3 regions of the Sphingomonas agrestis genome follow, and region 1 is predicted to be linked to each of the others. Evidence: riboswitches for the same ligand, from Rfam matches in the RefSeq annotation. Region 1 holds a riboswitch; each other region holds the start of a gene.
The links. Region 1 has a riboswitch for cobalamin ahead of metE (5-methyltetrahydropteroyltriglutamate--homocysteine S-methyltransferase). Riboswitches for the same ligand answer to the same signal wherever they lie in the genome.

Region 2: another riboswitch for cobalamin. It lies ahead of RZN05_RS18330 (TonB-dependent receptor plug domain-containing protein); the one in region 1 lies ahead of metE (5-methyltetrahydropteroyltriglutamate--homocysteine S-methyltransferase).
Region 3: another riboswitch for cobalamin. It lies ahead of RZN05_RS18300 (TonB-dependent receptor plug domain-containing protein); the one in region 1 lies ahead of metE (5-methyltetrahydropteroyltriglutamate--homocysteine S-methyltransferase).

What each region holds. Positions count from the first base shown of each region.
Region 1 is NZ_JAWJEJ010000001.1:739,935-750,077, reverse strand. Features, by position in the region: gene RZN05_RS03255 (M28 family metallopeptidase) at 1-76, shown strand, start outside; gene RZN05_RS03250 (hypothetical protein) at 73-300, shown strand; gene metE (5-methyltetrahydropteroyltriglutamate--homocysteine S-methyltransferase) at 498-2,783, opposite strand; cobalamin riboswitch at 2,892-3,092, opposite strand; gene RZN05_RS03240 (FMN-binding negative transcriptional regulator) at 3,145-3,738, opposite strand; gene RZN05_RS03235 (amidohydrolase) at 3,767-5,491, opposite strand; gene RZN05_RS03230 (TonB-dependent siderophore receptor) at 5,566-7,668, opposite strand; gene RZN05_RS03225 (helix-turn-helix transcriptional regulator) at 7,868-10,143, opposite strand, start outside.
Region 2 is NZ_JAWJEJ010000002.1:483,890-494,032, forward strand. Features, by position in the region: gene RZN05_RS18330 (TonB-dependent receptor plug domain-containing protein) at 1-1,304, opposite strand, end outside; cobalamin riboswitch at 1,468-1,684, opposite strand; gene polA (DNA polymerase I) at 1,832-4,588, shown strand; gene RZN05_RS18340 (lipopolysaccharide biosynthesis protein) at 4,585-6,087, shown strand; gene sdhA (succinate dehydrogenase flavoprotein subunit) at 6,133-7,935, opposite strand; gene sdhD (succinate dehydrogenase, hydrophobic membrane anchor protein) at 7,935-8,324, opposite strand; gene sdhC (succinate dehydrogenase, cytochrome b556 subunit) at 8,317-8,739, opposite strand; gene RZN05_RS18360 (methyl-accepting chemotaxis protein) at 8,943-10,143, shown strand, end outside.
Region 3 is NZ_JAWJEJ010000002.1:470,568-480,710, forward strand. Features, by position in the region: gene RZN05_RS18260 (cobyric acid synthase) at 1-1,196, opposite strand, end outside; gene cbiB (adenosylcobinamide-phosphate synthase CbiB) at 1,184-2,122, opposite strand; gene RZN05_RS18270 (aminotransferase class I/II-fold pyridoxal phosphate-dependent enzyme) at 2,115-3,083, opposite strand; gene RZN05_RS18275 (adenosylcobinamide-GDP ribazoletransferase) at 3,080-3,799, opposite strand; gene RZN05_RS18280 (histidine phosphatase family protein) at 3,796-4,365, opposite strand; gene cobT (nicotinate-nucleotide--dimethylbenzimidazole phosphoribosyltransferase) at 4,362-5,375, opposite strand; gene RZN05_RS18290 (DUF1636 domain-containing protein) at 5,372-5,779, opposite strand; gene RZN05_RS18295 (hypothetical protein) at 5,779-6,309, opposite strand; gene RZN05_RS18300 (TonB-dependent receptor plug domain-containing protein) at 6,309-8,336, opposite strand; cobalamin riboswitch at 8,412-8,597, opposite strand; gene RZN05_RS18305 (phytanoyl-CoA dioxygenase family protein) at 8,596-9,276, opposite strand; gene RZN05_RS18310 (ABC transporter ATP-binding protein) at 9,273-10,049, opposite strand; gene RZN05_RS18315 (FecCD family ABC transporter permease) at 10,043-10,143, opposite strand, start outside.

The sequences.
Region 1 (10,143 bases):
GGTCAAGCCGCTCGCCAGCCTGGCGAACAGCAAGGCCAAGCCCGAGTGGAAGCCCGGCGGCCGCCCCAGCGAATGACCGCGGGCGACCTCGAGGACGTTCTAGTGAACGCGCTGGTCCGAAAGGCCGGCGGCACCAAGCGCGACTGGCGCGCCGCGCTCGGGCGGGTGCGCGTCTACAGCGCCGAGACGCACCCGCACTGCAACTGGGCGGTCGCTCCCTCAGGTAGCCCCGGCGAGAACGCGATCATCGAGCGCCTGCTCGACGACGTCCGCGGCAAGCACCCGCTGGTGGAAGGCTAAGATGGTTCCCCTCCCTGCAAGGGAGGGATGATCGGGTCGGCCATGCCCCTGGCATGGCCTGAACAGCGCGGGGCGCTGTTCACCCGATCATGGGTGGGTAGCGAGCGCAGCGAGCTCCTTCGCTCGCCGCCGAGCCGCTGTCTTCGCAGCGGCACCCACCCCCAGCCCCTCCCTTTCAGGGAGGGGAGTTGCAGGGTTCACCCCGCCCGCAAGGTCCGCGCCGCCGCGACCATCCCCTCGATCGCTGGCTTCACTTCCGCCCAGTTCCGCGTCTTGAGCCCGCAATCCGGGTTCACCCAAAGCTGCTCAGGCCGTAGATGCGCCTGCGCCAGCCGCATCAGGCTGACCATCTCGGCCTCGCCGGGTACCCGCGGCGCATGGATATCGTACACCCCCGGCCCGATCGCGCCGGGATAGCGATACGCCGCAAACCCCTCGAGCAATTCCATCTGCGACCGCGCGGTTTCGATCGAGATCACATCGGCTTCCATCGCCCCGATCGCCGGCAGGATGTCGTTGAACTCGGAGTAGCACATATGGGTGTGGATCTGGGTGGCATCCCCCACCCCCGCGGCGGACAGCCGGAACGCGGCGACCGCCCAGTCGAGATACCCGGCCCAATCCTTGCGCCGCAGCGTCAACCCTTCCCGCAGCGCCGCCTCGTCGATCTGGATCGCCTTGCACCCGGCGGCTTCCAGGTCGGTCACTTCGTCGCGGATCGCCAGGGCGATCTGCCTGCACGACTCCGCCCGAGGCTGGTCGTCGCGGACGAACGACCAGTTGAGGATCGTCACCGGCCCGGTGAGCATCCCCTTGACCGGCTTTTCCGTGAGGCTCTGCGCATAGCGCCACCACGCGACCGTCATCGGCTTGGGCCGCGAAACGTCGCCGAACAGGATCGGCGGTCGCACGCAGCGCGAGCCATAGGACTGGACCCAGCCATTGATGGTGAAGGCAAACCCCGAAAGCTGCTCGCCGAAATACTGGACCATGTCGTTCCGCTCGAACTCGCCATGGACGAGCATGTCGAGCCCGATTTCCTCCTGCCAGGCGATCGTCCGCTCGGTCTCCTCCCGCAGGAAGGCCTCGTACGCTGCCGCGTCGAGCTCGCCCCGGTTGAACCGCGCCCGGGCATTGCGCACCTCACCGGTCTGCGGAAACGACCCGATTGTCGTCGTCGGAAACGCCGGCAGGCCAAGCACCGCCGCCTGCGCCGCAGTCCGCACGCCAATCTCCGACTGCCGCGCCTCCATCGCCGCCGTCACCCCGGCCACCCGCTCGCGGACCTGCGGGTTGTGCACTTGCGGCGACGCCTTGCGGCTCGCCGCGGCCTGCGAGGCTTCGGCCAGTTCGCCGGCAACGCTGCCGCGCCCGTTGTTGAGCGCCCGCTTGAGCAACGCCAGCTCCTCGATCTTCTGCACCGCAAAGGCGAGCCACTGCGTCACCTCCGGATCGAGCTTCTTCTCCAGCGCCAGATCGACCGGCACGTGGAGCAGCGAGCAGGACGGCGCGAGCACCAGGTCCCGCGTCGCCGCGATCGGCTCGATCCGCGCGAGCAGCGCGTCGAGGTCGGCGAGCCACACGTTGCGCCCGTCGATCACCCCGAGCGACAGCAGCAGCGACTTCGGCGCGGCCTTGAGCACCGCGTCGAGCTGCTCGGGCGCGCGCACCAGGTCGACATGCAGCCCCGCCACCGGCAGCGCCGCCGCAAAGGAGAGATTTTCGCCGAGCCCGCCGAAATAGGTGGTCAGCATCAGCTTGGGACCCGAGCGCGACAGCCTGGCATAGGCGCGGGTCAGCGCGCGACGCTGTTTGTCATCGAGATCGAGCACCAGCACCGGCTCGTCGATCTGCACCCATTCGGCACCGACCTGCGCCAGATGTCCGAGGATTACCGAATAGAGCCCCAGGACTTCATCGAGATAGTCGAAGGGATCGACGCCCCGGCCCTTGGCGAGGCTCAGCCAGGTCACCGGTCCGAGCAGCACTGGGCGCGTTTCATAGCGCTGCGCCTTGGCCTCGCGATATTCGTCGACGATCTTGAGCCGGTTGAGCGCCAGCTTCTGCCCGGCGACCAACTCAGGGACGAGATAATGATAATTGGTGTCGAACCACTTGGTCATCTCGCACGCGGTGACGCTGCCATGGCTGCACGCGCCGTGATCGTCCCCGGTTGTGCCGCGCGCCATGGCGAAATAGGTCGCCAGCCCCGCCTCGCCATCGGCGCTGCGATAGCGCTCGGGGATCGCCCCCAGCATCACGCTGGTGTCGAGCACGTGATCGTAGAGCGAGAAGTCGTTTGAGGGCAGCCAGTCGGCGCCCAGCGCCTTCTGCCGCGCCCAGGCGGCGGTGCGCAGCCCCGATGCGGCGTCGAGCAGCTCGGCCTCGCCGATCTTGCCCGCCCAATGCGCCTCTAGCGCGTGCTTGAGCTCACGGCGCGGGCCGATGCGGGGAAACCCCAAGGTAGCAACGGTAATGGTCATGTTCTTCAACCCCGAAGAATGGGGCGAGAGACGCGAACTAGACGCGCACATGCGCGACCAACGACCCGGCCGGCACGCAAGCGGCCAATCCGGGCACCCCGCCGGTGGACGTTATCGCGTCGAAGGCAGGTCTCCTGGCTCGCGGGTCACAGCCGATGGTCCGTCTTCCCAGGGCACGCCCCAGTGACATTTTGGACCGCAGCTCGCCGCTTACAGTTGCGGGGGCAGCGCCGGCATCGCACCGGCTTCCCGTCTTAGCTCCGACGCAGGGCGAACCCCGGACGAAGAACCTTGACCCGCGCTCAATTGCACCACGGGCAAGTCGCGTCAAGCGTCATATAAAGAATTCTTTATATGACGCTCAATACTGCGCTTGGTCGAGCATCGCGTGCGCCAGCGGGGTGTCGCCCAGCGCATCGACGATCTCGCGGAAGGTCTCGCGATCCTCGTCCTGGCCGAGCTTGAACCGCGCGCTTTGACGGATGACCTGCGCGCGGAACGCGACGACATGCGGCGTGAGGCGGGAATAGCGCTCGCCCATCTGCTCCGGCGTCCAGGGCTGGGGGAAATCCTGCTCGAGCGCATCGACCAGCAAGCGGATCGCGGCATCGCCCTGATCGGGTTCGAGCGCGATCTCGACTTCGAACTGGGCGAGTTGATAGTTCCAGCTCGGCGCCCAGCCCGGCTTCGAAACCGCCGCCGGCCCGATATAGCCGTGCGGCCCGAGGAAGCTGATCAGCGCCTGCGGGTTCGCCTCGACTCGCGCGACGTGCGGGTTGGCCTTGGCGAAATGGCCGATGATCGTATGCACCGCGCCGTCCTCGCCGGTTTCGGCGAGAAGCGGCAGCGGCGTCGAGATATAGCCCTGCGCGTCGTGCGTGACGACGAGACCAAGCATCTCGCTTCGCACGAACCTGGCGACGTCGCCGGGGCGGCGGGGGGCATAGCGGCTCATCGGTTCACTTCGATCGACCGGATCCGGCTCAGCGCGCCACGCTGTCGAGCTTGCCGAACACCGCACGGCCCTGGAATAGCGTCAGCAGCACCTTGGTCTGGTGGATCTGCTGCACCGGGATGCGGAACAGGTCCTTGTCGAGTACGATGATGTCGGCGCTCTTCCCAGCCACGATCGAACCGGTCAGCTTTTCGAGATGGTTCACATAGGCGACGTTAAGCGTGTAGGAGCGCAGCGCCTGTTCGAGGGTCACCGCCTCGGTCGCGATCAAGGGCGCAGACGTGCCGCCCGGTGCGACGCGAGTGAGCGCCACTTCGATTCCTTCGAGCGGATTGGCCGAAGCGACCGACCAGTCGGCGCCATAGGCGACCAGCCCGCCGCCCTTGCGGATGCTGTTGGCGGGATAGATGTACCCTGAGCGCTTGGGCCCGATCCGCTCGATCGTGAGCCGCATATAGGCTTCGTCGCAGGCCCAGAGCGGCTGGAAGATCGCCGCGACGCCAAGCTTGCCGAAGCGCACCTGGTCGGCGGGATCGATCACGTTCATGTGCGACATCATCGGCCGCGTGTCGTGCGCGGCGTTCTGGCCGCGAACCTTCTCGACCGCGTCGAGCGCCTGGCGCACGCCGGCATCGCCGATCGCGTGGAAATGCGACTGCATGCCCTTCGCGTCGAGCGCCGCCACCGCTTGCGCCAGCGTATCGGGCGCGATCTGGGTGGCGCCCTTGACGTCGGTGCCCTCATAGGGTTCGAGCATCGCCGCGGTCTGCTGCGGGATCACGCCGTCGATGAAGAACTTCACGCCATTGGCAGTTAGCCCGATCTCCTTTGCTTTCGCCGAAAGCTTGAGGATGTCGCCGAGCTGGTCCATTCCACGGTCGTTGTTCCAGTGCCAGTCCATCGCGGTGTGGACCGTGAGCGTGCCGCGGGCTTTGGCGGCCTGATACGCGTCGAGCGCCTTGCTGCCGTTCTTGTCCCACTCGACCGAGGCGTCGTGCCACGAGGTGATGCCCAGGCTGTTGAAGAAGCGCGCGGTATACGTGATCGCGCCTTCGAGATCGGCGGGCGTCGGCGCCGGGATCAGCGGCTCGACCAACGCCATCGCCGATTCCTCGAGCGCGCCGATCGGCTCGCCCTTCTCGTCGCGGTCGATCGTGCCGTTCTTGGGGTCCGGCGTGTCGCGGGTGATCTTGGCGAGCTCGAGCGCCTTCGAGTTCACCCACAGCGTGTGGCCATCGGATTCGAAGATCAGCGGCCGATCCTTCGACACCGCATCGAGGAACGACTTGTTGGGAATGCCCTTGGGCGGGAACAGCGTCTGGTTCCAGCCCGATCCGAAGATCGTTCCGGTGCCCGGGGTCTTGTCGACGCACGCCTTGATCAGGCGCTGATAGTCCTCGATCGTATTGCCCGAATGGAGCGAGCAGCGCGCATGGCTCATGCCGCCGAAGATCGGGTGCGCATGCGCGTCGCCGAACGCGGGCATGACGAACTTGCCGCCCATATCGACCACCTTGGTCGCCGCGCCCTTGCGCGCCGCGATCTGCTTCGCCGATCCGACCGCGAGGATCTTGCCATCCTTGATCGCCACCGCCTCGGCCCAGGGCTGGCCCTCTTCGACGGTATAGACGCGCGCATTGGTGAGGATCAGGTCGGCGGTCGGGCCCTTGGGCGCCGGGCCGGCGCCGATCGCGAGCAGCGCGGCGCCCCCGAGCAGCAGGCGGAGGACAGGCGAGGTGGCGGTGCGGTGCATGCGATGATCCCGATATTCATGTTGCAAGACGGAGCCGCGCATCGTTGCGCGGCTCCGGTCGTCAGGTCGATCCGTCAGAAGCGACGGCGCAACGTGCCGAGGACCGTGCGGTCCTTGCCGAGGTAGCAATAGCCCTCGTTGACCGGCGCGCCACCATAGCTGCAATTGGTGTAGACGCGCTCGTTGAAGATGTTCGAGCCGTTCACCGAGAGCGACCATTTGCCGTAGCTCAGCTCGGCCATCGCGTCGGCCAGCGTCACCGGATCGACGCGGTAGAGCTGGTCGAAGCTGACCTTGTCGCTCTGGTAGCGCACGCCGGCGCCGAGCTTGAGGGCGAGGTCGCCGCCCAGATCGAACCGCTTCGACGCCCAGGCCGACGCCTGATGCTCGGGCAGGTTCTCGCGACGGTCGCCGCGCAGCCGGCCATCGGCCACCAGATACTCCGCGCGGGTGTAGCTGTACGACGCAGTCAGATCGAGATTGCCGGGCAGCTTCACATTGGCTTCCGCCTCGATGCCGCGCGAGCGAGTCGATCCGCCCTGGATGAAGTTCTGCAGCTCGTTCGGATCAGCGATCAGGACATTCTGTTCCTCGATGTCGTACGCCGCGACGGTGAACAGCATCCGCGAGGTCGGCTGGAACTTGATGCCCGCCTCATATTGGCGACCGCTCCGGGGCACATAGGCCACGCCGAAGAAGTTGGATCCGAACACCGGCAGGAACGATTCGGAATAGTTGAAGTACGGCGACACGCCCTTGACCACGTCGGCGATGATCCCGGCGCGGAAGGTCCACGCCTTGTTGCCTTCGAGCTGCACGTTGTTGACGTTCGACTTCACATCGTCGTGCCGCGCGCCGAACACCAGCGAGACGCGGTCCCAGGCGCGGATCTGATCCTGGAAGTAGAATCCGGTCTGCGAGTTCTTGGTGTCGGTCATCCAGCCCACGCCCGATGCGAACGGCACGCCATAGACCGGGTTGTACAGGTTGAGCCCCGGCGCCTGGCCGAATCCCTCCTCCTTGTCCTCGCGGAACTCGGTATAATCGAACCCGCCGAGGATCTGGTGCTCGAGCGGGCCGGTGCCGAAGGTCAGCACCAGATTGTTGTCGCTGTTGAGCCCGGTGTACTTGGCGCGGTTCAGATACCAGGCTCGGTTGGCGATCGTGCGGCCGGCATCGGCATAGGCGCCGCCGAAGCCGGTATAGCCGAACACTTCCTGGTAATCCGTGTCCTGCTCGAACGCGCGGTTGCGGCTGTTGAACGCGAGGTTGTCGCTGAAGCGATGCGAGACCAGCAGCGAGAACGCATAGTGGCTCGAATGCGTGTGATTATAGTCCGGCTCGCCGAGGTAGAAATCGTCGGAGATCTTGGTCGCGCCGCTGCCGTCGACGGTCTTGCTGGTCGGCAGATAGGTCTGGCTGCCCAGCTTGTCGCGCTGGTACAGGCCGATGAAAGTCACTTCGGTGTCCGGACCGGGACGCAGCGTGACCGACGGCATCACGACGATGCGATCGTTCTTCTGCCCCTTCTGCTGCAAGTCCGCATCGCGAACCATGCCGACCAGGCGCGCCGAGACGCCGTCGACCAGCGGGCCGGTGACGTCGATCTGCGCCTGCTTGTAGTCGTCGGTGCCATAGATGATCCCCATCTCGCCGCCGAACGTCTCCTGCGGACGCTTGCTGATCGAATTGAGGATGCCGCCCGCGCCGCCGCCGCCGTACAGCGTCGACGAAGGCCCGCGCAGCAGCTCGGCGCGCTCGATGGTGAAGATCTCGAGCCGGCCGCCATAGATGAAGCCTGGCATGCGGTTGAGGCCGTCGAGATACTGCTCGGCGCCGGTGCCGCGCACCGCGAGGAAGTCGCCGCGGGTATCGACGCCGTTGAGCTCGGGAGTGGCGCCCGCGCTGTAGCGGATGACGTCCTGGAGGTTGACCGCCGCACGATCGGTGAAGTCCTCGGCGGTGATCACGCTCACCGACTGGGGGATCTCGGTGACCGGGGTGTCGGTCTTCGTGCCCGAAAGCGCGCGCTCGCCGGTGACGATGATGTCCTCATCGGGCTCGCCGGCCTCCTGCGCCATCGCCGTGCCCGACCATGCGACCAGCGCGCAGGCCGTCAGCAGCCCCCGCCTGAGCTGCCGCGTCCTCGAAATTCCCGAAACCAGTCGCTGTGCCATGTGCAAACCCCCGCTCTGTCCAAAAGACGCTCTCCAGCCTCGGGCTATTTGCCTCTAGGTGGCTTGGCGCCGGAAAATGGTTCCAAAATCCTGCACCCCATTGAACATGGCAGGAGCGGAAAGCGTCACGCGCTTTTCAGGGTAAGGCCTGGGCAAAAGTGGGTAAGGCGCCGGCGCGCCGCCGGGCAAGCGGCGCCGATCAGGCTGCCGGCGCCGGGTCCGCCGCGGCGATCAGGCCGCGTTCGTGCGAGACGCGCACCGCATCGCGCCGTTTCGTGACACCAATCTTACGAAACACCGATTTGAGGCGATATTTCACCGTATCGGGCGACATGCCGATCAGCCGGGCGATTTCCTTGTTCGAATACCCCTGGCTCAGATGGAGCAGGATCGCCGCTTCCGCATCGCTCAAGCTGTCCGGCGCGGCCGGCACCGCGGCGGGGCGGCGGCTGGCCAGCGCCCGTGCGAGGTTCTTGAGGAACTGCGCGCGGAAGCGATCGACGCGCGGCGCCGCGGCCAGCGCCTCCTCCAGTCCCTGCCGGACGAAGCGCTGCGCATCGACGAACGGCCGGACGATGTCCTGGAACATCGCCGTGCCCACCGCCTCGTCGAAATAGGCCTGTGCCTTGGCCAAGTCGCCAGCCGCGCGGCTGCCAAAGCCCTGGAGCAAATTGAGTTCGATCAGCAGCCGCCCTGCCCCGTGCTCGCGCGCCCATCGCTCGGTCGCCGCGAGCTCGGCAAGCGCCTCGCCGTGCCGCCCGTCGATCAGCGCAAGCCGGACCCGGCACAAGGTCGCGGCGACCGCGACCGGGCGGTAGAGTGGCGATTCCTCCGACATCGCGTCCGCCAGCGCGTCGAGCCCGATCCGCGCGGCAAGTGCCTGCGCAGCCTCGAGGTCGCTATCGTAGGCCAGCAGCAATTCGAGCTCGCAGAGGTCGGCGAGCAATTCGAGCTGGCGCAATCGACGCTTGCGCGCGACGTCGCCCGCACGCGCCAGCAATCCCCGCGCCTCCTCGAGCGCGCCTGCCCCCGCCGCAGAACGTGCCGCCGTGAAATAGGCGGCGGCATAGACGTCCACCCAGCCGTCGAACTGCTCCATGTGCGGCAGCGCCCATTCGAGCAGCGCCCCCGCCTCGCCCGCGCGATCCTGATCGTAGAGCAGCTCCGCCTCGAACGCCGCGCAATTGGCGGCGAGGTCCGAGCGATCGCCGAAATTGCGCTCGATCTCGCCGCGCGCCGCGGCGAGCACCGTCACCGCTTCCTTCAACCGGCCTTGGGCATAGCGGATGCGCGCCTCGTGGAAGCGCGTGAACATGTCGCTATAGGGCGAACCGAGCGCCTGGTAATGCTCCCGCGCCTTGAGCGTCGGCTCCATCGCGCGTTCGAGCCAGCCGCCCTCATAATATTTGGCACCAAGCGATTCGCTGACATTGGCGAGCGCGAGATGGTCGTCCGCCGGCAGCGTGCGCAGCAGCCCCTCGCGCCCGAGCAGATCTTCGAACGTCATCGGCACGTTCTCATACTCGACGAGCACGTCGCCGACGACGCGGATCTCGGTGAGCAGGTCGGGCGGCGTCTCCACCGCCTCCGCACGCTCGACCAGTTGGTCATATTCGGCGCGCGCCGCCTCCATCCGCCCGAACTTGACGTCGAGATAGAGCCGCGCAAGCACCAGCAACGGCCGCGCATCGACGGTGGCCGCAGGCAGCTTGGCCAGCGCACGCTCAATCAACCCCTGCTCGCCCTGCGGGATCAGCCGCCAGCCGCCTGCATTCTCGACGATTCCGGCAAGCATCGCATCGTCATCGGCCTGGATCGCGTGGCTGACCGCCTCGCCCGCCTCGCCGCGCCCGGCGAACCATTCCGCCAGCCGCCGGTGGAGCATGCGCGCCTCACCAGCGTCGCGCCGCGCCAGCCGCTCGCGCAGATAGCCCGCAAAGAGCTGATGATAGCGATACGCCTCGCGCTCGGGCGAGAGCGGCGTGAGCAGCACGCCCTGATGCTCGAGCCTCTCCAGGATCAGCCAGCCATCTTGCCTGTCGCACAGCAGGTTCACTGCCTCGCCGGTCACCCGATCGAGCAAGGCGGTGCGGATCACAATCTCCTGCGTGTCCTCGGGCAGCGACATCAGCACCTGTTCGGACAGATAGCGCGCAAGCTCGGTGCTCGACCCGCTGAACCCATCGACGAAGCGGCGGCGATCCATCCCGCGCTTCAGCGACAGGAAGGTCAATTGCAGCGCGATCGGCCAGCCTTCGCTGCGCTCGATCAGGCTGCGGACATCGTCGCCGCCAAGCGGCGCGCCGTCAGGCCGGGCGAGCATCGCCTCGGCCTCGGTCATCGAGAACTTCAAATCCTCGGCGGTGAATTCGAGCAATTGCTCCTCGGCGGCGAGCACCGACTGGCCGAGCCAGGGATAGTCGCGCGAGGCGATGATGAAGTGGCAGTTGCGCGGCGCATGGCGGATCAGCGACT
Region 2 (10,143 bases), on a different contig from region 1:
AACAGCTCGTAATAGCCCGGATTCTTGACGCCGGTGCCGTAGGCGGCGCGCACCCGCGTGCCGGTGGGCAGGCGATAGCTGCCCTGGACGCGCCAGGTGGTGGTGTCGTCGAAGCGGTTGTTGTCGTCGTAGCGCACCGAGCCGCCGAGCGAGAGCCCCGCGACCGTCAGCTCATACTGGCCGACCAGCCCGAGATTGTCGGTGCTGCGCGTGCCGGTGAACGCGTCGAACGGCGAGCCGGTGGAGGGGGCAGTGTTGCGGAACTGCTCGCGCTCCCAATCGAGGGCGCCGGTCAGCCGGTGGACGATCGTGTCGGTGCCCAGCCGCAGGCTCGACACGAACGATCCCTTGTAGCGCTGGCCCTTGTCGCCATAGTCCGATCCGGTGGCAGTGAAGCCCTTCCGGGTGGTGTCGGCGATCTGGCCGGAGACGGCGTTGGTCCAGCGGCCGTCGAGCGCGCTCAGTTCGGCGCGAAGCAGGCCATAGAATGCCTCGTTGGTGAAGCGCACGCCGGGGCTGTCGACGGTGTAGCCGAACAACGGGCTCGTCGGATCGCTCTCGCTGTTGTTGGTGTCGGCATCGGTGTGGCTGTAGCGCGCGACGCCGGTCAGCTTGAAATTGGCGGAGGGCGCCCAATTGAGCTTGGCGCTGGCACCCACGCTGTCCGATCCGATGTTACGGCTGCCGCCACGCGCGGTGGGGGTGCCGTCGGTGTGGTAATAGGAGCCCGACAGCGCATAGTCGAAGCTGCCCGAGGTGCCGGCAGCGCGCGCCGCGCCGCTATAGGTGCCGAACGATCCGCCCTCGGCGCGGGCGCTGATTCCCGGTGCCTCGGCGCCCGAGAGGGTGATGTAGTTGATCACGCCGCCGATCGCGTCGGATCCGTAGAGCGACGATTGCTGCCCGCGCAGCACTTCGACTCGCGCGGCGGGATCGGCGATCAGCGTGCCGAAATCATATTCGCCATAATAGGGGTCGGCAGCCTCGATGCCGTCGATCAGGACGAGGACGTGGTTGCTCTCGCTGCCGCGGACGCGAACCTGGGTCTGCCCGCCGATGCCGCCGATGCGGCTGACCGACAGCCCGGGGACGTCACGCAGAATGTCCGAAACGATGCGCGTCTGGCGCAGCTCGAGCGCGGCAGGGTCGAGCACGGTGGCCGAGGCGGCGAGCGCGCTGAGCGGCACGCCTTCGCCCGAGCGCGATGCCGTGACGAGGATCTCGTCCTGCGGCCCGGCGTCTGTTTGGGCGAGCGCGGGCGTGGCCGCGGCGATCGCGAGAATCGAAACGAAGGTCTTCAACATGGTATTCCCCCGGCGCCGCAACGACTGCCGGGTCCTGCCGCGTACGGCCGGTGACGCGTCGGGCGGGCGCTTGGACGCCTGACGCGCGCACCGAAGCGGCCCCGGCCGCTTGGTCGTCGCTCAGACGGAGTACCGTGCCGTGACCATCCCCTGGACCAAGGCAAGAGCGACCAGTGCGCCGGCAGGTCTCCTGGCTCGCGGGTCGGGGCTTGATGCACGCCTTCCCGGGCTTGTCGCCCAGTGGCCGCTCCCTCGAAGGGAGCCAGTGCATCGCGCTCGCCGCTTACAGTTGCAGGGACAGCCGCGGAGTTGGACCTGGAGGTCCGCACCGCATTCCCGATTAAGCCCCTTGTCGGGGCACCGGCGCGATCTTGCGGAGCGGCTGGCCGCCCCACGAGCGCGCCCTTAGGCCAGCGCCAGGGCAAAGCCAAGTTCGAACGCAAGCAGCGTAGGGCGGCGGCGAGTTGCAGGGCGCATGCGTTAACGAAGGCTTTGCCCGGCCTTCCGGCTCGGCTATCCCCGCGCCGATGCCCCATCTCTATCTCGTCGACGGCTCCGGCTATATCTTTCGCGCCTATCACCGGCTGCCGCCGCTAACCAACAAGCATGGCGAGCCGGTCGGCGCGGTCTATGGCTATACGACGATGCTGTGGAAGCTCGTCGACGAGCTCAACAAGGCCGACGGCCCGACTCACATGGCGGTGATCCTCGACAAGAGCGAGCACACCTTCCGCAACGAGATGTACGACCAGTACAAGGCGCACCGTCCGCCCGCGCCCGAGGACCTGGTCCCCCAGTTCCCGATGATCCGCGACGCGACGCGCGCATTCAGCCTGCCGTGCATCGAGGAGGCGGGCTGGGAAGCCGACGACCTGATCGCGAGCTACACCAAGGCGGCGCTGGCGCAGGGCTGGTCGGTGACGATCGTCAGCTCGGACAAGGACCTGATGCAGCTGATGACCGATCCGTCGGTCGACATGCTCGATACGATGAACAACCGCCGGCTCGGGCCCAAGGACACCGAGGAGAAGTTCGGCGTCGGCCCCGAGAAGCTCGGCGAAGTGCTCGCGCTGATGGGCGACAGCGTCGACAATGTGCCGGGCGTGAAGGGGATCGGGCCCAAGACCGCGGCGAAGCTGATCCTCGAATATGGCGATGTCGAAGGCGTGCTGGCAGCGGCGCCCGACATGAAGCCGTCGAAGATGCGCGACAATCTGATCGAGCATGCCGAGATGGCGCGGCTGTCGCGAAAACTGGTCGAGCTCGCCTGCGACGTGCCGTTGCCCGATCCGCTCGACGAGCTCGAGTTGAAGGGCATTCCCGACGCGCCGCTGCGGGCGTTCCTCGAGCATCACGGCTTCCGCACCTTGCTCAACCGGCTCTCGGCGGTCGCCGATGCGCCGGTCGAGAAGCACGAGACGCCCGGCCTGCCCGAGGATCCGCCCTGCGATCACGACGCCTATGAGACGGTGGTCACCGAGGCCGATCTCGACCGCTGGATCACGCAAGCGACGCACCAGGGCTGGGTGGCGATCGATACCGAGACGAGCGAGCTCGACGCGATGCGCGCCGGGCTGTGCGGTGTCTCGATGGCGCTGGCCCCCAACAGGGCGTGCTATATCCCGCTCACCCATGGCGGCAGCGACATGTTCGCCGAGAAGCCGGTCCAGCTCGACAAGCCGCTGGTGCTGGCCAAGCTGAAAGTCCTGCTCGAAGACCCGGCGGTCCTCAAGATCGGGCACAACCTCAAATACGATTTGATCGTGCTGCGCCAGCGCGGGATCGACGTCGCGCCGTATGACGACACGATCGTGATGAGCTTCGATCTCGATGCGGGGCTGCACGGCCACGGCATGGACGAGCTCGCGGCGACGCACCTCACGCACAGCTGCATCGCGTTCAAGGACGTGGTCGGCACCGGCAAGAAGCAATTGAGCTTCCGCGAAGTCGATCTCAAGGCGGCGACTCGCTACGCCGCCGAGGACGCCGACGTCACGCTGCGGCTGTGGCAGCGCCTCAAGCCGCGGCTGGCCTATGAGAGCGTCACGCGCGTCTACGAGATGGTCGACCGGGCGCTGGTATCGGTGATCGCTGGCATGGAGCGCGAAGGCGTCAAGGTCGACGCCGCGACGCTCGCGCGGCTCTCGGACGAATTCTCCAGGCAGATGGCGACGCTCGAGGAGGAAATCCACGCGATTGCCGGGTTCAAGTTCACCATCGGCAGCCCCAAGCAACTGGGCGACGTGCTGTTCGACAAGATGGGGATCAAGGGCGGGCGCAAGGGCAAGTCGGGAGTCTATTCGACCGACGTCAACGAACTCGAGCGGATCGCGGCGGACAAGGATTCTCCCGGCCGCGAGATGGTGGTCAAGGTGCTCGACTGGCGCCAGCTTTCGAAGCTGAAGTCTACCTATACCGACGCGCTCCAGGCGCAGATCAATCCCGAGACGGGCCGCGTCCACACGAGTTACTCACTGACCGGCGCGCAGACCGGGAGGCTGTCGTCGACCGACCCCAACCTCCAGAACATCCCGATCCGCACCGAAGTCGGCCGCCAGATCCGCGACGCGTTCGTCGCCGAGCCGGGCAACGTGATCCTCGCCGCCGACTATTCGCAGATCGAGCTGCGCCTCGCCGCGCACATCGCCGACGTGCCGGCGCTGCGCACCGCGTTCGAGAATGGCGACGACATCCACTCCATGACTGCGATGGAGCTGTTCGGCGAAGTCAATCGCGACACGCGCGGGCGGGCGAAGACGATCAACTTCGCCATCCTCTACGGCATCTCGCGCTGGGGCCTAGCCGGCCGGCTCGACGTGACGCCCGACGAAGCGCAGGACATGATCAACCGCTATTTCGAGCGCTTCCCGGGCATCAACAACTATATCGTCTCGACGACCGAGGAAGTGCGCGCGCGGGGCTATACGACCACCTTGTTCGGCCGGAAGACGCACTTCCCGCGGATCAAGTCGAGCGTCCAGCACGAGCGCCAGGGCGCCGAGCGTGCGGCGATCAACGCGCCGATCCAGGGCACCAGCGCCGACATCATCAAGCGCGCGATGGCGCGGATGGGACCGGCGCTGCTCGACGCAGGGCTGCCCAAGGTGCGGATGCTGATGCAGGTGCATGACGAATTGGTGTTCGAACTGCCCGAAGCCGATGTGGAGAAGGCGCGCGGGGTAATCGAACGCGTGATGGCGACGGCGGCCGAGCCCGCGATCAAGCTCACCGTCCCGCTCGGTGTCGAGATCGGGGTAGGCCCGAGCTGGGGCGCGGCGCATTGAGCGAGCCCGCCGCACCGGCGGCCGACGACATCAACGCCCTCGCCAAGGGCGGGCGGACCAACATCCTGGGCTTCCTGCTGCGGCTCGCCGCGCGGCTGCCGTTCCTGTTCATCGCCGGGCGGGCTTATGGGCCGGATATCGTCGGGCGCTATGCGATCGCGGTCCTGGTGATCGAAGTCGCCGCGCTGCTCGCGACGCTGGGGCTCAAGCGCGGGCTGGCGCAGGCGCTGGCCGCCACCGACCGGCCGCACGCGCATGTCGTGTGGGACGCGGTACTGGTGGCGTGCGGCGCCTCGGCGATCGCCAGCGCGGTGCTGATCGCGTTTCCGCAGGTCATGTATCCCAACAGCCCGGTGATGGGGCTCGAGCGGCTGCTGCCCCTGGTGGTGTTCGCGGTGGCGATCTCCGACGTGACGCTGGCCGCACTCGCCTATCGCCACAATATCGGGGCGTCGGTGACCGCGCGCGCGGTCGTCGAGCCGTGGACGATCAGCATCGCGGCATGGGGCTTCTCCTATGTCTCGACGCGCGATGGGCTGATGTACGCCTATGTGCTGTCGATGCTCGCCGCGCTGGCTGCGTCGGTGGTGCCGTTCGTGCGCGAATATGGCATGCCGCGCGGCTGGCATCCGCGCTTCGCCGACATCGTCGCGCTCGCCCGCCGCAACGCGCCGCTGGCCGGTGCGGACGCCATCGAATGGGGGACGCGCAATGTCGATCGCTTCATCCTGGCGCTGCTGTTCAGCCCGGGGGTGGTCGGCATCTATTACATGGCGCAGCAGGTCGCCTCGATTCCGCAGCGGCTGAAATCGAGCTTCGATCCGATCCTCGCCCCCGTGGTGACGCACAGCCTTGCCGAGAACGACCGCAAGGCCGTCGCCAAGCAGGTGCGCCAGGTCGGCTTCTGGATCGTCAGCGCGCAGGCGGCGTGCTTGGTCGTTTTCGGCATCCCCGCCGAGGGTGTGATGGGACTGATCGGGCCCGAATTCGTGATCGGCGCCGGGGTGATGTGCGTGCTGCTCGTCGCCGAGGTGCTCGCCTCGACCGGGGCAGTCTGCGAGACCGGGCTGATCTATGTCGCGCGGCACCGCAATCTGATGATCTCGCTCGCGGTGCTGCTCCTCCAGATCGCGCTGAGCTTCGGCTTCGTCTTCGTGGCGCGGGCGCAGGGCTGGTCCGAGCCGGTGCAGGCGGCGGGGCCGGCGGCGGCGCTAGCGACGGCGGTGACGATCGGATCGGTGGTCAAGGCGGTGATGCTGCGGCGGCTGCTCGGCGCGCCGGTGGTGAGCATCCGCCCGGCCTTCTTCGTCGCGATCGGTGCAGCGGGGCTGGTCGGCGCGGCGTTTACGTCGCTGCCGCACCGCTATGAATGGGCCGAACTGAGCCTCGGCATGCCGGCGATCCTGGTCACCTTTCTGTTCGTGATGATCAAGTTCGGCTTCAGCCCCGAGGACCGGGCGCTGTTCCGCAAGACACCCGCGGAAGAACCTGCCCGGTAGCGCCACCCTTGCCGGGAAGGCGCGATCTCGGGCAGGGTGTTTCCGCTAGTACACCCGCTTCTTGGGCTTGATATACTCGATCTCGTCGGTGAGCGTGTAGTCGTGCACCGGCCGATAATCGATCGATACCGCGCCGCCCTTGCCGCCCCAGCCTTCGAACGTCGCGACGGTGTGCTTCATCCACTCGGCGTCGTTCCGGTCGGGGAAGTCCTCGTGCATGTGCGCGCCACGGCTTTCCTTGCGGTTGGCGGCGCACTGGATCGTCACCACGGCCTGGCCGATCAAATTGTCGAGTTCGAGCGTCTCGACCAGATCGGTGTTCCACACGAGCGAGCGATCGGTAATGCCGACATCGCCGAAGCCCTTATAGACTTCGTCCATGTGCGTGACGCCTTCCGCCAGCAGCGCGCTGTCGCGGAACACGGCGCAGTGGCGCTGCATCGTCTTCTGCATGTCGCGGCGAATCTCCGCGGTCGGGCGCGCGCCCTTGGCGTTGCGGAAATGATCGAGACGGGTGAGCGAATACTCCTCCGAATTCGCCGGCAGCGCCGCGTGCGCGGTGCCGGGCTTGACGATTTCCTTGAGGCGCAGGCCGGTGGCGCGGCCGAACACCACGAGATCGATCAGCGAGTTCGAGCCGAGGCGGTTGGCGCCGTGGACCGAGACGCATGCCGCCTCGCCGACTGCGAACAGGCCGGGGATGACGGTGTCGGGATTGCCGTCCTTATTGTGGACGACTTCGCCATGATAATTGGTCGGGATGCCGCCCATATTATAGTGGACGGTCGGGACCACGGGCAGCGGCTGGCGCGTGAGGTCGACGCCCGCGAAGATCTTGCCGGTCTCGGTGATGCCGGGCAGGCGCTCGGCGAGGATCTTCGGATCGATATGGTTGAGGTGAAGGAAGATGTGATCCTTCTCCTTGCCGACGCCGCGGCCCTCGCGGATCTCCATCGCCATCGAGCGCGCGACGACGTCGCGGCTGGCGAGATCCTTGGCCGAGGGGGCATAGCGCTCCATGAAGCGCTCGCCCTCGGAATTGGTGAGGTAGCCGCCTTCGCCGCGGGCGCCCTCGGTGATCAGCACGCCGGCGCCGTAAATGCCGGTCGGGTGGAACTGGACGAACTCCATGTCCTGCAGCGCGATGCCTGCGCGCAACGCCATGCCGTTGCCGTCGCCGGTGCAGGTGTGGGCCGAGGTCGCCGACTGGTAGACGCGCCCGCCGCCGCCTGTGGCGAGCACCACGGCGTGGCTGCGGAAGCGGTGGATGCTGCCGTCTTCCATGCACAGCGCGATCACGCCGCGGCACTTGCCGTCTTCCATGATCAGATCGAGCGCGAAATATTCGACGTAGAAATCGGCGTCGTACTTCAGGCTCTGCTGGTAGAGCGCGTGGAGCATCGCATGGCCGGTGCGGTCGGCGGCGGCGCAGGTGCGCTGCACGGGGGGGCCTTCGCCCATATTCTGCATGTGGCCGCCGAACGGGCGCTGGTAGATCGTGCCGTTGTCGTTGCGGCTGAACGGCACGCCGGCATGTTCGAGCTCGTACACGGCCTGCGGGGCCTCGCGGACCATATATTCGATCGCGTCCTGGTCACCGAGCCAGTCCGAACCCTTGACGGTATCGAACATGTGCCACGACCAGTGATCGGGCGAGTTGTTGCCGAGGCTAGCGGCGATGCCGCCCTGCGCGGCCACGGTGTGGCTACGGGTGGGGAACACCTTGGTGATGCACGCGGTCTTGAGCCCGGCCTCGGCCGAACCCATCGTCGCGCGCAGGCCCGAACCGCCCGCGCCGACGACGACGGTGTCGTAGGTGTGGTCGATGATCTTGTACGCAGCGGACATCAGGCGACGGCTCCGGCAGTGAAGGCGACCTTGAGGATCGAGAAGATCGCCAGCGTGGCGGTCGCGATCGTGAAATACTTGAGCAGGAGCAGCAGCACGAAGCGGCTGTGGTCGTGCTGGTAATCCTCGATCACCACGGTGAGGCCGTGGTGGAAGTGATAGAAGGTGCTCACGACGAGCAGGATCAGCGGCACTGCCGCCCAGGGCTGGGCAAGCCAGCCGCTGATCGTCGCATAGTCATAGGCGGGCAGCAGCGCGATCGAGAGCAGGAACCAGAGGACCAGTACGAGGTTCGATCCCGCGCTGATCTTGTGGTGCCACCAGCCCTCTGCGCCCTGGTGCGCCGAACCGAGACCGCGGACGCGGCCGAGAGGAGTGCCGTCACCCATTGGTCTTCTCCAGGATCCAGGCCCAGAAGGCCGCGGTCAGCGCGATCGAGACGAGGAAGGTCGACAGCGCGGTGGCCTTGTTCGCCTTGAGCTCGAAATTGGCGCCCGTGTCGAGGAACAGGTGGCGCACGCCCGAGGCCATGTGCTGGAAGAACGACAGCGTCAGCCCGATCCCGACGACGTAGCCGGCGATGTTGAGCTTGCCCGATTCGAGCGTGAACAGGTCGAGGAACGCGGCATAGGCCGCCGGGCCCGAGGCCAGCGCCGCGAGCCACCAGACGAACAGGATCGTCCCCACGGTCGCCATGCCGGAGCCGGTGACACGGTGAAGGATCGAGACCGCCATCGAGGGGCCCCATTTCCAGATCGACAGATGCGGCGAGAGCGGTCGCGCTGGGTTGCGGACGTTGGCCAAGAATATTCCTTTCGGGTCGTCGCCGCTTCCTTAGTCCCCGATGCAACGGATGCAAGTCGGGATACGTCCGCGGCGCGGGCTCTAACCCCCTCTTAACCAATCCAGCGGCATAGCGGGTGCGAGGGGCGGCGCATTCCATCGCGGCCGCGTCAGGGGACCAGTTGACTGTGGCTTCGACCAAGGATTTGCCGGTTGCCGGCACGATGAGCGCCCGGATCGACATGCGCGCGCGGCTGCGCGTGTTCGACGTCGAGGGATCGCTGGTGCGTTCGAGCCGCGACGCCTGGGCCGCGCTGGAGCCGGAAATCCGGTCGGTCTCCGAAGCCTATTGGCAGCAATGGCTGCGCTGCTTTGCCGACGAGCGCAGCTGGGCGACCGACGATACCGCGAAGATGATCGATCTCGGCGTGGTCTTCCTCAAGAACCGCTTCCTCGACCTCGAAGGCAGTGCCTGGATCGAATCGATCGAGCGCTCGGTCGCCGCGGCCTATGCGGCCGACGTGCCTCCGATGGCCCTGCTGTCGATGATCAGCGCGAGCGATCGTGCGGCGCTGCAGGTGCTGATGCGTCGAATCGGCAGCGACGATGCCGGGCTCGCCGGGCTGATCGACACGCTGATGCGGCTGTCGGCGCTCGAAGGCGACATCACCGTCGAGATCTACAACATGTATCGCGAGCACAGCTCGCAACGCGCGCGCGACCGGCTCGCCGCCGAATTCCGCGATTCGATCGGAATGACCGTCGAGAACGCCTCGCGCGAGGGCGACCAGCTCCGCGTCCAGGCCGTGCATACTTCGGCCTCGGCGCGCGGGATGCTCGGCAAGGCAAGCGAAGTCGCTGCGGCAGCCGAGCAGTCGGCGGTGGCGATGCGCGAGGCGGCGCAGACCGCGGCGGGGCTGATCCGCGCGATCGAGGATGCCCGCACCGAAGTCGAGGCGGCGGCCGATATCGCGACGCGCGCGTCGAGCCAGGCGGGCGCGGCGGTCGGCATGTCTGAGATGCTCTCGGAGCACGCCAAGTCGATCGAATCGATTCTCGGGCTGATCCGCGACATTGCCGGGCAGACCAATCTGCTCGCGCTCAATGCGACGATCGAGGCTGCGCGCGCCGGTGACGCCGGCCGCGGCTTCGCCGTGGTCGCGCAGGAAGTGAAGAGCCTGGCCAACCAGACCGCACGCGCCACCGACGACATCGCCGCCAAGATCGCGGCAATCCAGTCGGCCACGCGCGGCACGGTCGAGACCAACGCCTCGATCCGCGAGACGGTGAGCGAAGTGCAGGAAAGCGCCAATCGCATCCGCACCGCGATGGAAGTCCAGGCGCAGACCGTGACGGCAATCACCGCGGCGGTCGACGAGACCGCGCTCGCCGCCGATTCGATGTCAGCGACGATCGGCGCGATCC
Region 3 (10,143 bases), on a different contig from region 1:
GTGTCGGGGCCGGTGGTGCGGCCCATGTGCATTTCATAGCCCTCGACCCGTGCGCCGAGCGCAGTGCCGGTCATGGGGCGTAGCGTCTTGGCCGCGGACAATTCGGTCGCGACATCGAGCAGGCCGAGCCCTTCCACCTGCGTTGCCGGTCCCTCGATGCCGAGCGGGTCGGCGACACTGCGACCGAGCATCTGGTAGCCGCCGCACAACCCGAGCACTGCGCCGCCGCGGCGGTGATGTGCGCGCAGGTCGATGTCCCAGCCCTGCGCGCGGAGGAAGGCGAGGTCGGCGATCGTCGCCTTGGAGCCCGGCAGCACGATCAGCGCCGCGTCGGGAAGTGGCTGGCCGGGGGGCACCATCACCAGTTCGACGCCGGGCTCGAGCTTCAAGGGATCGAGATCGTCGAAGTTCGAGATGCGTGGGAGAATCGGGCAGGCGATGCGCTTGCGTTCGGTATGCGGTTCGGGGGGGCGATCGAGAATCACCGCGTCTTCGCTTGGGAGGCGGGCGGTGGCGGGGAGCCAGGGGACGACGCCGAGGCCGCGCCAGCCCGAGCGTTCTTCGATTGCGCGATAGCCGTCTTCGAACAGCGCTGGATCGCCGCGGAACTTGTTGATTATAAAGCCTTTGATCATCGAGGCGTCGGCGGGGTCGATCACTGCGCGGGTGCCGACGATCGCGGCGATCACCCCGCCGCGGTCGATGTCACCGACCAGGACGACAGGGACGTTCGCGGCGCGGGCGAAGCCCATATTGGCGATGTCGCCGGCGCGCAGATTGATCTCCGCGGGCGAACCGGCGCCTTCGACGAGCACCAAATCGGCTTGTTTTTGCAGATTATGGTAGCTTTCGAGCACGTCGGCGAGCAATGCGCCGCGCGCCGCACGGAAATTACCGGCGCCCAGCGTGCCGCGCACCCGGCCGTGGACGATCAACTGCGAGGTGTGGTCGGCCTGGGGCTTGAGCAGCACCGGGTTCATGTCGGTATGCGGCGCGACCCGGCAGGCGAGCGCCTGGAGCGCCTGGGCTCGGCCGATCTCGCCGCCGTCGATCGTCACCGCGGCGTTGTTCGACATGTTCTGCGGCTTGAACGGGCGGACGTGCAGGCCCCGATTGGCGAAGGCGCGGCACAAACCGGCGACGAGCACCGACTTGCCGACGTCCGACCCGGTGCCCTGGAGCATCAAAGCGCCCACGCCACACCTCCCGCGATCAGCCAGAGCAGCAGGCAGGCGTGCAGATAGACGCGCAGCGCGCGGCGGATATCGGCGGCGTTCGCGTCGGCGCGGCCATCGCCGATCCAGGGCTTGGCGTGCATCGCGCCGTCATAGGCGATCGGGCCGGCGAGGCGCAGCCCCAGCGCGCCGGCCATCGCCGCTTCGGGCCAGCCCGCATTGGGCGAGGCGTGCGCGCGGGCGTCACGCCACAGGATGCGCCAGCCGCCGGCACCGGCGATACAAAGCAGGATGCCCGAAAGGCGCGCGGGGACCCAGTTGAGCACGTCGTCGCTGCGCGCGGCAGCCCAGCCGAAGGCACGCCAGCGTTCCTCGCGATGGCCGATCATGCTGTCGGCGGTGTTGACCGCCTTGTAGATCCACACGCCCGGCAGGCCGGCCAGCAGCAACCAGAATAAGGGAGCGACGACGCCGTCGCAGAAGCTCTCGGCGAGGCTCTCGATCGCGGCGCGGGCGACGCCGGCCTCGTCGAGCGCGGCGGTGTCGCGGCCGACGATCTTCGCGACGGCGTTGCGCGCGGCGAGGAGGTCGCCGGCGGATAGTGCGGTGGCGACGGGGCGGACATGGTCGAACAGGCTGCGCTGGGCGAGCGCGGGCCAGGCGAGCGCCGCCACGGCGAGCCAGCCATAGGTGCCGAGCGATGCCAGCAGCAGATGCTGGACGAGCCACGCGCCGCCGCCCACGGCGACGACGAGCAGCAGCACGGTCGCGATGCCGAGCAGGCGCCGGGTCTCGAAGCCGTATCGGGCACGGTTCCAGCTGGTCTCGCAGGTGTGGATCAGACGCGCGAAGCCGCCGACCGGATGGCCGATGCGGCGATAGAGCGCGCCCGGCCAGCCGATCGTGGCGTCGAGCATCAGGGCGACGAGCGCCACGTGCTCAGCCACGGCTCAGCGCCGCTTCCAGCCGGGCCAGTGCCTCGCCATTGGGCGGCAGGCCGATGCGCAGCCAATCGGGCCGCTCGGCGAAGGGGCGGGTGAGGATCGCGTGGCGGGCGAGGCGCTCGAACAGGCACAGCGCATGGGGAGTCTCGATCAGCCGGAAGAGCGGGCAGGCGCCGCTCGGCTGGAATCCGGCGCGGACCCATACGGCATCGAGCGCGGCTGCCTGCGCTTCGAGGCGGACGCGGGTGGCGGCGATCCAGTCGCGGTCGCGATAGGCAGCGGTGCCGATCGCAATCGCCGCGGCGGAGGCGGGCCAGGCACCCAGCGCGGTGCGGAGCGGCGCGAGGATGGAGTCGGGGCCGAGCACGAAGCCAAGCCGCACGCCGGCGAGCCCGAAGAACTTGCCGAACGAGCGGAAGATCACCAGCCGGCGGGTGTCGCCTACTTCGCCGGCGAGGCTGAGCGCCGGATCGGCATCGGCAAAGGCTTCGTCGAGCAGCAGCCAGGCATGGGCGTGGCGGTCGAGCAACGCGCGGCGCTGGGCGGGCGACAGCACACGGCCATCGGGGTTGCCCGGGTTGGCCAGAACCAGCGTGCCGACATAGTCGTCCAGGGCATCGCGTGCGATCGGCATGCTGCCGGCGATCATCTCGCCATGCGTGCGATAACCCGGGGCGAGGTATCGCGCCGAGCCGCCGATCGACCGGCCAACCAGCCGTAGCGCGAGTTCGGTGCCGGGGACGGCGCAGACATGGCCGGGATCGACGCCGAAGTGCGCGGCGGCGGCGGCTTCGAGTTCGGCAAGCGCGTGCGGCTCGGGGAGGCGCTGCCAGTCGATCGCGAGATCGGCGACGCCGGGCCAGGAATCGGGATTGATCCCGGTCGACAGATCGAGCCAGTCGCCGCTGCCGAACTGGCGCCGCGCCGCTTCCACGCCGCCGCCGTGCCAGGTCCAGGCGGTCATGCGAGCCTGGCGACGATCAGGGTGGCGAGCAGCAGGCCTGTCTCGGTCACTTCGATCCCTGCGCCGTGGCCGTCGCCCGAAATCCCGCCGAGCTTTGCGCGCAGCCAGAAGCCCCATCCGAGCAGGAGCAACGGGGTGGCGAGCAGTGCGGGCGCGAACCAGGCGCCGGCGACGAGGGCGATCGCCCAGATCGCCAGATCGGCAGGCCGCACCATGTTGCGGAAACGCGAAGCGAGCCCGGCGTGGAGATCGGGAAGCCAGCACGTCCAGACCAGCGGCCCGATGCGCGCCGCAAAGGGAAGGAGGAGCAAGGCGACGAAGCCGCCGGCCTCGACCAGGGCGTGGAGCAGGATGAGCTTGGCGAGGAGCTGGAGCCCGATCGCGACGGCGCCGAAGCTGCCGAGGTGCGGATCGGCGAGGACTTCGAGTACGCGCTCGCGGTGCTTGTGCGCGGCGCCGCACGCATCGGCCACGTCGCCGAGCCCGTCGAGGTGGAGCGCGCCGGTCAGGCCCACCCATAATGCCACCCCGGCGAGCGCGCCGACCCATGGATCGAGCTGGGCGCCGGCCCAGGTGCCGCCCGCGATCAGCGCGCCGAGGATCAGGCCGACCGCGGGAAACCACCGCATCGATGCGGCGAACTCGGCATCGCTGACCTGGACGCGCGGCATGGGCAGGCGGGTGAGGAACAGGAGCGCGATCACCAGCCCCTTCATGCGCGCAGCCCGGTGATCTGCGCGCTCGGCGTGTCGCCCGGCCAGACGCGCAGCGACAGCAGCGCAGCATAAGGCAGATCGAACGCCCAGAGCTGGCGCTGGTCGAAGCCGCAGAGAAGGTGCAGCGCCGCGCGGATCGCGCCGCCATGCGTCACTACCAGCGTGTCCACCGGCGGCAGCGCATCGAGCGCGTCGCCCACGCGTGCGACCAGCAACGACCAGCGTTCGCCGCCGGGGGGCGGATTGGCGTCGGGATCTTCCCAGAATCGCATCAGCGCCTCGGGATCGATCTCACTCGGCGCAAGGCCGTCCCAATCGCCGAAATCGAGTTCGCGCCAGCGCGTATCGACCGTCAGGGACGTGCCGGTGGCCTGTGCCAACGCCTCCGCGGCGCAGCGGCTGCGCCGGAGGTCGGTGGCGACCAGTCGTTCGATGCCGAGGTCGCGCGCCTGATCCACACAGGCGGCGATGCCTTCCGAGGTGGGCTCGCCGTCGGTGCGGCCCATCAATCGGCCGGGCAACAGCGGCGCGCCGTGGCGCAGCAGGTGCAGCGTGAAGGGATTCACAACTTTGCCGAGACCTGGGCCTCGGCAAAGGTCGCCATCCGGTCGTGCGCCGCCAGCGCCGAGCGAATCACGCCGACCGCGACCGCGGCGCCGCTGCCTTCGCCGAGCCGCATGCCGAGCGACAGCAGCGGATCGAGCCCGAGCCGCGCGAGCAGCAGGACGTGTCCGGGCTCGGCCGAGCAATGGCCGGCGATGCAATGCGCGGCGATGGCCGGGTTGTCGGCCGCGAGCGGGGCGATCGCCGAGGTGCTGATGAAGCCGTCGAGCACCACCGGCACGCCGAGCTGCCGGGCGCGCAGCACGGCGCCGGCAATCGCGGCGATCTCGCGTCCGCCGACGCGGCGCAGCGTCTCGAAGGCGTCGCGGGGGGCGTCGGCGTGGAAGCCGAGCGCGCGCCGGACGACCTCGGCTTTCCGGACGATCCCTTCGGCATCGACGCCGGTGCCCGGGCCGATCCAGTCGGCGACGTTGCGGCCCAGGCTGCGCGCGCAAAGCGCTGCGGCGGCGGTGGAATTGCCGATTCCCATCTCGCCGACCGTCAGCAGGTCGAGATCGCTGGCCACCGTTGCGGCGCCGGCGTTGAGCGCGGCAAGGCATTCGGCTTCGGTCATCGCCGGCGCGCTAGTAAAATCGGCGGTGGGGGTGTCGAGATCGAGTGCGACGACTTCGAGCTCGAGCCCCGCCACATCCGACAGCGCGTTGATCGCTGCGCCGCCGGCCTCGAAATTGGCGACCATCTGCGCAGTGACGCTGCTGGGAAAGGCACTGACGCCGTGCACCGTCACGCCGTGATTGCCCGCGAAGATCGCGGCGCGGGCGCGATCGATCCGCGGGCGCTCGCGATGCTGCCAGCCGGCAAGGAACACGGCGACTTCCTCGAGCCGGCCTAGCGAGCCCGCCGGCTTGGTGAGCTGTGCCTGGCGTGCACGTGCGGCGCTGGTCGCGCTCGCATCGGGCGCCGGCAGATCGGCGAGCGCTGCGCGGAAGGCTTCAGGCGAGGCAAAAATCATTCGGCGACATATCCCGGTGGCGGCGTGCGGGTGATGAAATGGCCTTTCACACCTTCGGGCCATTCTTTGAAGGGCACGCGACCGAAATCGCTCGCGGCATAATGGACGGCATAGTCGAGGATCGCGCGGGCGGATTGTTCGTCGGGGGCGAAGCGGCCGAGGACATAGCCCACCTTGTCGGGTGCACGCAGATGGACGGTGCAATGATCCTGGCACGCGAACAGACAGGGCATTTCCTGCACGGCGATGCCGGCATAGCGGGTGTCGCCGGCCTGCACTTCGCGGAGCGCCGCCACCAGCCGCACGCCGCCGCGGACGCCCTGCGCGTCGTCGCGTGCGTCTGCCGAATATCGGCACGTCTTGCACGCGACCACGGCGGGGCCGTCCGCGACGCGCGTCAGCATCAGGCGGTCGCCTGGCGCGGGGCGGGGACGCCGGCGGCGGTCAGCACCCGGTAGAACAAGTACAGAGCGATCAGGATCGCGCCGTTGCGGACGAACTGGTCGAACGAATAGCCCGGGTGGAGCGTGATCGCGACGCCGCCGAGCAAAGTCGCCCAGGCGAGGGTGACCAGCTTGCCTGCCACGAACGCCGCGACATAGGCGACGCCGAGCTTGGCCGCGACCGACTCTACCCGCAGCCGGGCCAGCGCGGCATAGGCGCCGAACGCCGCGCCTGCCGCGGCGGTGCCGAGCCCGAGCCCCCAGGCGAGCGTCTTGGGATCGTGCGGATACTGGAGGAAGGCGAAACCGATCGCCTGGTTGGCGCCCCAGGCGACGAGCGCCAGCGCGACGCCGTCGCGGCGGCGCATATGCACCGCCGCGAGCGCCGCCAGCGCCGATACCGGCGCGGTGCAGGCGAGCGCGAAGCTCGTCGCGACGCTCGCCAGCGTCAGCAGCATGATCCACAAGGTGGATGCGTGGCGTCGATCCATCAGAACCTCCCTCGAATGCCGGCATAGAAGCTGCGGCCGAGCGTGCCGTAGCGATAGGCGGTCATATATTCCTCGTCGAACACGTTCTCGGCGCGGGCGAAGACGCTGAACGCCTCGTTCGCCTTGAGCTCGGCGCGCAGGTCGACCAGCGTGTAGTTGTCGAGCCGGGTAGTGTTGGCGGCATTGTCGAAGCTGTGCCCGGCCCAGCGGACCGCGGCGCCGGTGCTGAGTCCGAACGGGAAGGCATAGCCGATCGATCCGTTGGCGGTCTCGCGCGGGCGGCGGGGGAGCCAGTTGCCGAAGGTCGCGGTGCCGGCCGAGCGGTCTTCGGCCTCGATCCAGCTGTAATTGCCGTCGAGCGTGAAGCCGGCGAGGTTGAGCGCGCCGCTGACCTCGATCCCGCGCGCTTCGGCGCGCGAGACGTTCGAATAATAGCCGAAGCGGCGGACGGTGGTGCTGCCCGGCACGAAGCAGAGCGGCACGGTCGACGTCGTCGTGCACCCGTTGTAGATGATCTGGTCGGTGGTGGTGCGTTCGAACCAGGTCGCGCCGATCACGAGTTTCCGCCCGAACAATTGCTGCTCGGCGCCGGCTTCCCAGCCGGTCGCGCGCTCGGGGGCGAGCGCGACGTTCCCGTATTCGCTGAACTGCTGGTAGAGCGACGGCGCCTTGAAGCCCTCGCCATAATTGGCGCGCAGGATCGTGCCGGTGGGGAGCCGCCAGACGCCGCCCGCGGCGAACAGGGTCTGCCCGCCGAAGCGGTTGTGATCGTCGTGGCGGATGCCGCCGTTGAGCGTCAGGCCCTCGATGGGCTCGACGCTCAATTGGGCATAGGCGCTGGTGATCTCGGCATTGCCGGTGGCGAAGGCGGGAAGCGGGGTGGCGAGCGACGCGGCGGGCGAGCGGCTGCGGAACTTCGAGCGCTCATTCTCGACGCCGAAGGTCGCCGAGATGCCGCGGGTGAAGGCGAAGCTGCCCTGATATTCGAGGCGCTTGTTGCGGCCTTCGGATTCGAAGCTCAGCGGGCGCGCGCGCGCCGGGCCGAAGCTGTCGCGATCGGTGTCGGTATAGGCATAGCCGAACCGGTTGCGCAGGCGGCCGTCGAGCAGGTCGAGATTGACGCCGGCATAGCCGACGAATTCCTCGTTGCGCGAATAGTCGGCATTGTCGCCGCTGGTCGAATCGATGTCGACGCGGCCGTTGGAGTAATAGCCGCGGACCTCGGCGCTGAGATTGGCGGTGAGATCGAGCCTGGCACGGCCGGCGAGGTTCTGGTTGGTGTAGCCGTCGGGCTCCTTGCCGCCGAACGCCGGGGCGATCGCCGAAATGCCGTCGGTGGAAAAGGCCTGGGCGCCGAGGCGCCAGCTGAGCGGACCGGTGCGTCCCCCGACTGCGGCGCGGGCGCTCACCGTCTGGCGCGAGCCGGCTTCCACGTCGAAGCTGCCTTCATAGTCCGAGCTGGCTTCGGCGGTGACGATGTTGACCACGCCGCCGATCGCCTGGCTGCCCCACAGGATCGACTGGGGCCCGCGCAGCACTTCGATGCGGGCGATGTCGCCGGCGAGGAGGTTGGCGAAATTGAAGCCGCCGCCGGTCGCGGCAGGGTCGTTGAGCTTGACCCCGTCGATGACGACGACGGTGTGGTCGGATTCGGCGCCGCGGATGCGCAGCGACGTCGAGGTGCCGTAGCCGCCGTTGCGCGAGATGCTGATGCCGGGGGTGCGGAGCAGCAGCTCGGTGGCGCCGATGTCCTGGCTGCGGTCGATGCTCGCCTTGTCGAGCACGGTGATCGAGGCGGGCACCTGGTCGATCGACACGGGCGTGCGCGTGGCAGTTACGACGATGTCGCCATGGGTTTCGGTGGTCGCGGCGTCGGGGGCGGGGGCCTGTTGGGCGAGCGCGGGCGCGGCGGCGGTGAGAGCGGAAAGCGAGACGGCAAACGTAAATACGGACTTCACGGTAGGACCCTTGTCGACACGGCCGTGCCCGCGCGCAGGCGGTGCCGATGTCGCGAGGACAGACGGCATCGCCCGCGCACGCGCGCGGCCAAACCTGTCGTCTCTCGGGTTCACCCCCGTCCGCCCGGAACACCCTGTCCGCACGAAGGACGACCGCGACGGGCAGGTCTCCTGGCTAGCGGGTCGACGCCGGTTCGGCCGCCTTCTCGGGATCGAAACCCCAATGGCATGTGGCCGATGACTCACCGCTTACAGTTGCAGGGGCAGCCGGATTTTATCCGTTCCCGTTTTCATCCCCGTCGCCGGGGAACCTGTCGCGGCGCCGCCTCTAGGCGGCCTTGAACCATACGACAAGCGCGAAGCGTGCGCTGGTGGTCGGCAAGGTGCGATGCGGCGTGAAGCGATCGAGCAGCAGCGCGCTGCCCGCGGGGCATTCGGGCTGGAGGCGGGGCATGCCGGCGAGCGATTCCTCGGTGATGCGGAGGCCCTGGTCGGTCTGGGTGGCGAGCGGGGCGGCCCGGCGGCCGGGGACGATCTCGAGCCCGCCACGGCCGGGCCCGGCGTCGGTGAGCGGGATCCAGGCGGTGGTCCAGACCTTGCCGCAGGCGATGCCGTCGTCGCGGGAAACGTCGGAGTGCCAGGGGTGGCGATGCTCGGGGAAACTGGCGATGCTGGCGCGGATGCGGACGACCGACGTCTCCAGCTTGCGTTCGCTGACGCGCTCGGCCTCGGCGCGGAGGCGCGGGTCGGTCGCCAGTGCCTGGAGGCGGGGGCCGCGATGCGCGTCGGCGACGATCGCGGTGCGCAGCAGGTTGGCCTGGCTGCGGTCGCTTGCGTAGATGCGGTCGAGCCGCTCGGCGAGCGGCGCGTCGGGGCAGCTCGCCTCGAAGGGAAGGTACAGCGCCCGCGAAACGCGATCGATATGCTCGGCGATGTCGGCCTGCGCGGCGGTTACCAGTTCGGGGTCGAAGAGTGGGACGGTGTCATGGCCTTGGTCGCGATAGCTCACGCGCGGCTCCTCCCCAGGGTGGTGATCGCCGGCCAATCGCCGCCGAGTTCGACGCGAGCGTCGATACCGTAGACCGTGCGGAGGTTGGCGGGCGTCAGCACCTCCGCGGGGGTGCCGTCGGCGACGATCGTGCCTGTATCGACCAGCACCAGCCGATCGCAATAGCGTGCGGCCATCGTCAAATCGTGGAGGACGGCGATGACCAGCGCGCCGGCCCGGGCCTCGTCGCGGAGCAGTTCCATCACGTCGAGCTGGTGGCCGGGATCGAGGCTGGCGAGCGGCTCGTCGGCGATCAGCGCGGGCGCCTGCACCGCGAGCGCGCGGGCGAGCAGCACGCGGGCACGCTCGCCCCCCGAAAGCTCGGTGGCGATGCGATCGCGCAGGCCGAGCACGTCGGCGCGTTCCATCGCGCGCTCGATCGCGGCGGCATCCTCGGCGCCGATCCGCGACATCGGCCCGAGATGCGGCAGCCGGCCGAGCCCGACCAGCCGTTCGACATCGAGCGGCCAGTGCAAGGTCTGGCCCTGCGGCAGATACGCGACCCGCCGAGCCAGCGCCGCGCGCGAGAGCGAGGCGATGTCGGCTTCGTCGAGGAGGATGCGGCCGCTGTGCGGGACCAGCGCCAGCATTGCGCGGGCGAGCGTCGACTTGCCCGCGCCGTTGGGGCCGACCACGCCGGTGAGCGTGCCCGGCGCGAAGGCCGCGCTCGCGTCGCGGACGACGATGCGGCGGCCGAGCTTCACGCCGACCGTTTCTAGGCGCAGGCTCACCACAGGCGGCGCTCCCGCATCAGATGGAGGAGGAAGACGGGGACGCCCAGAAACGCAGTGACGACACCGAGCTTGAGCTCGTTGCTCGTCGCGATCA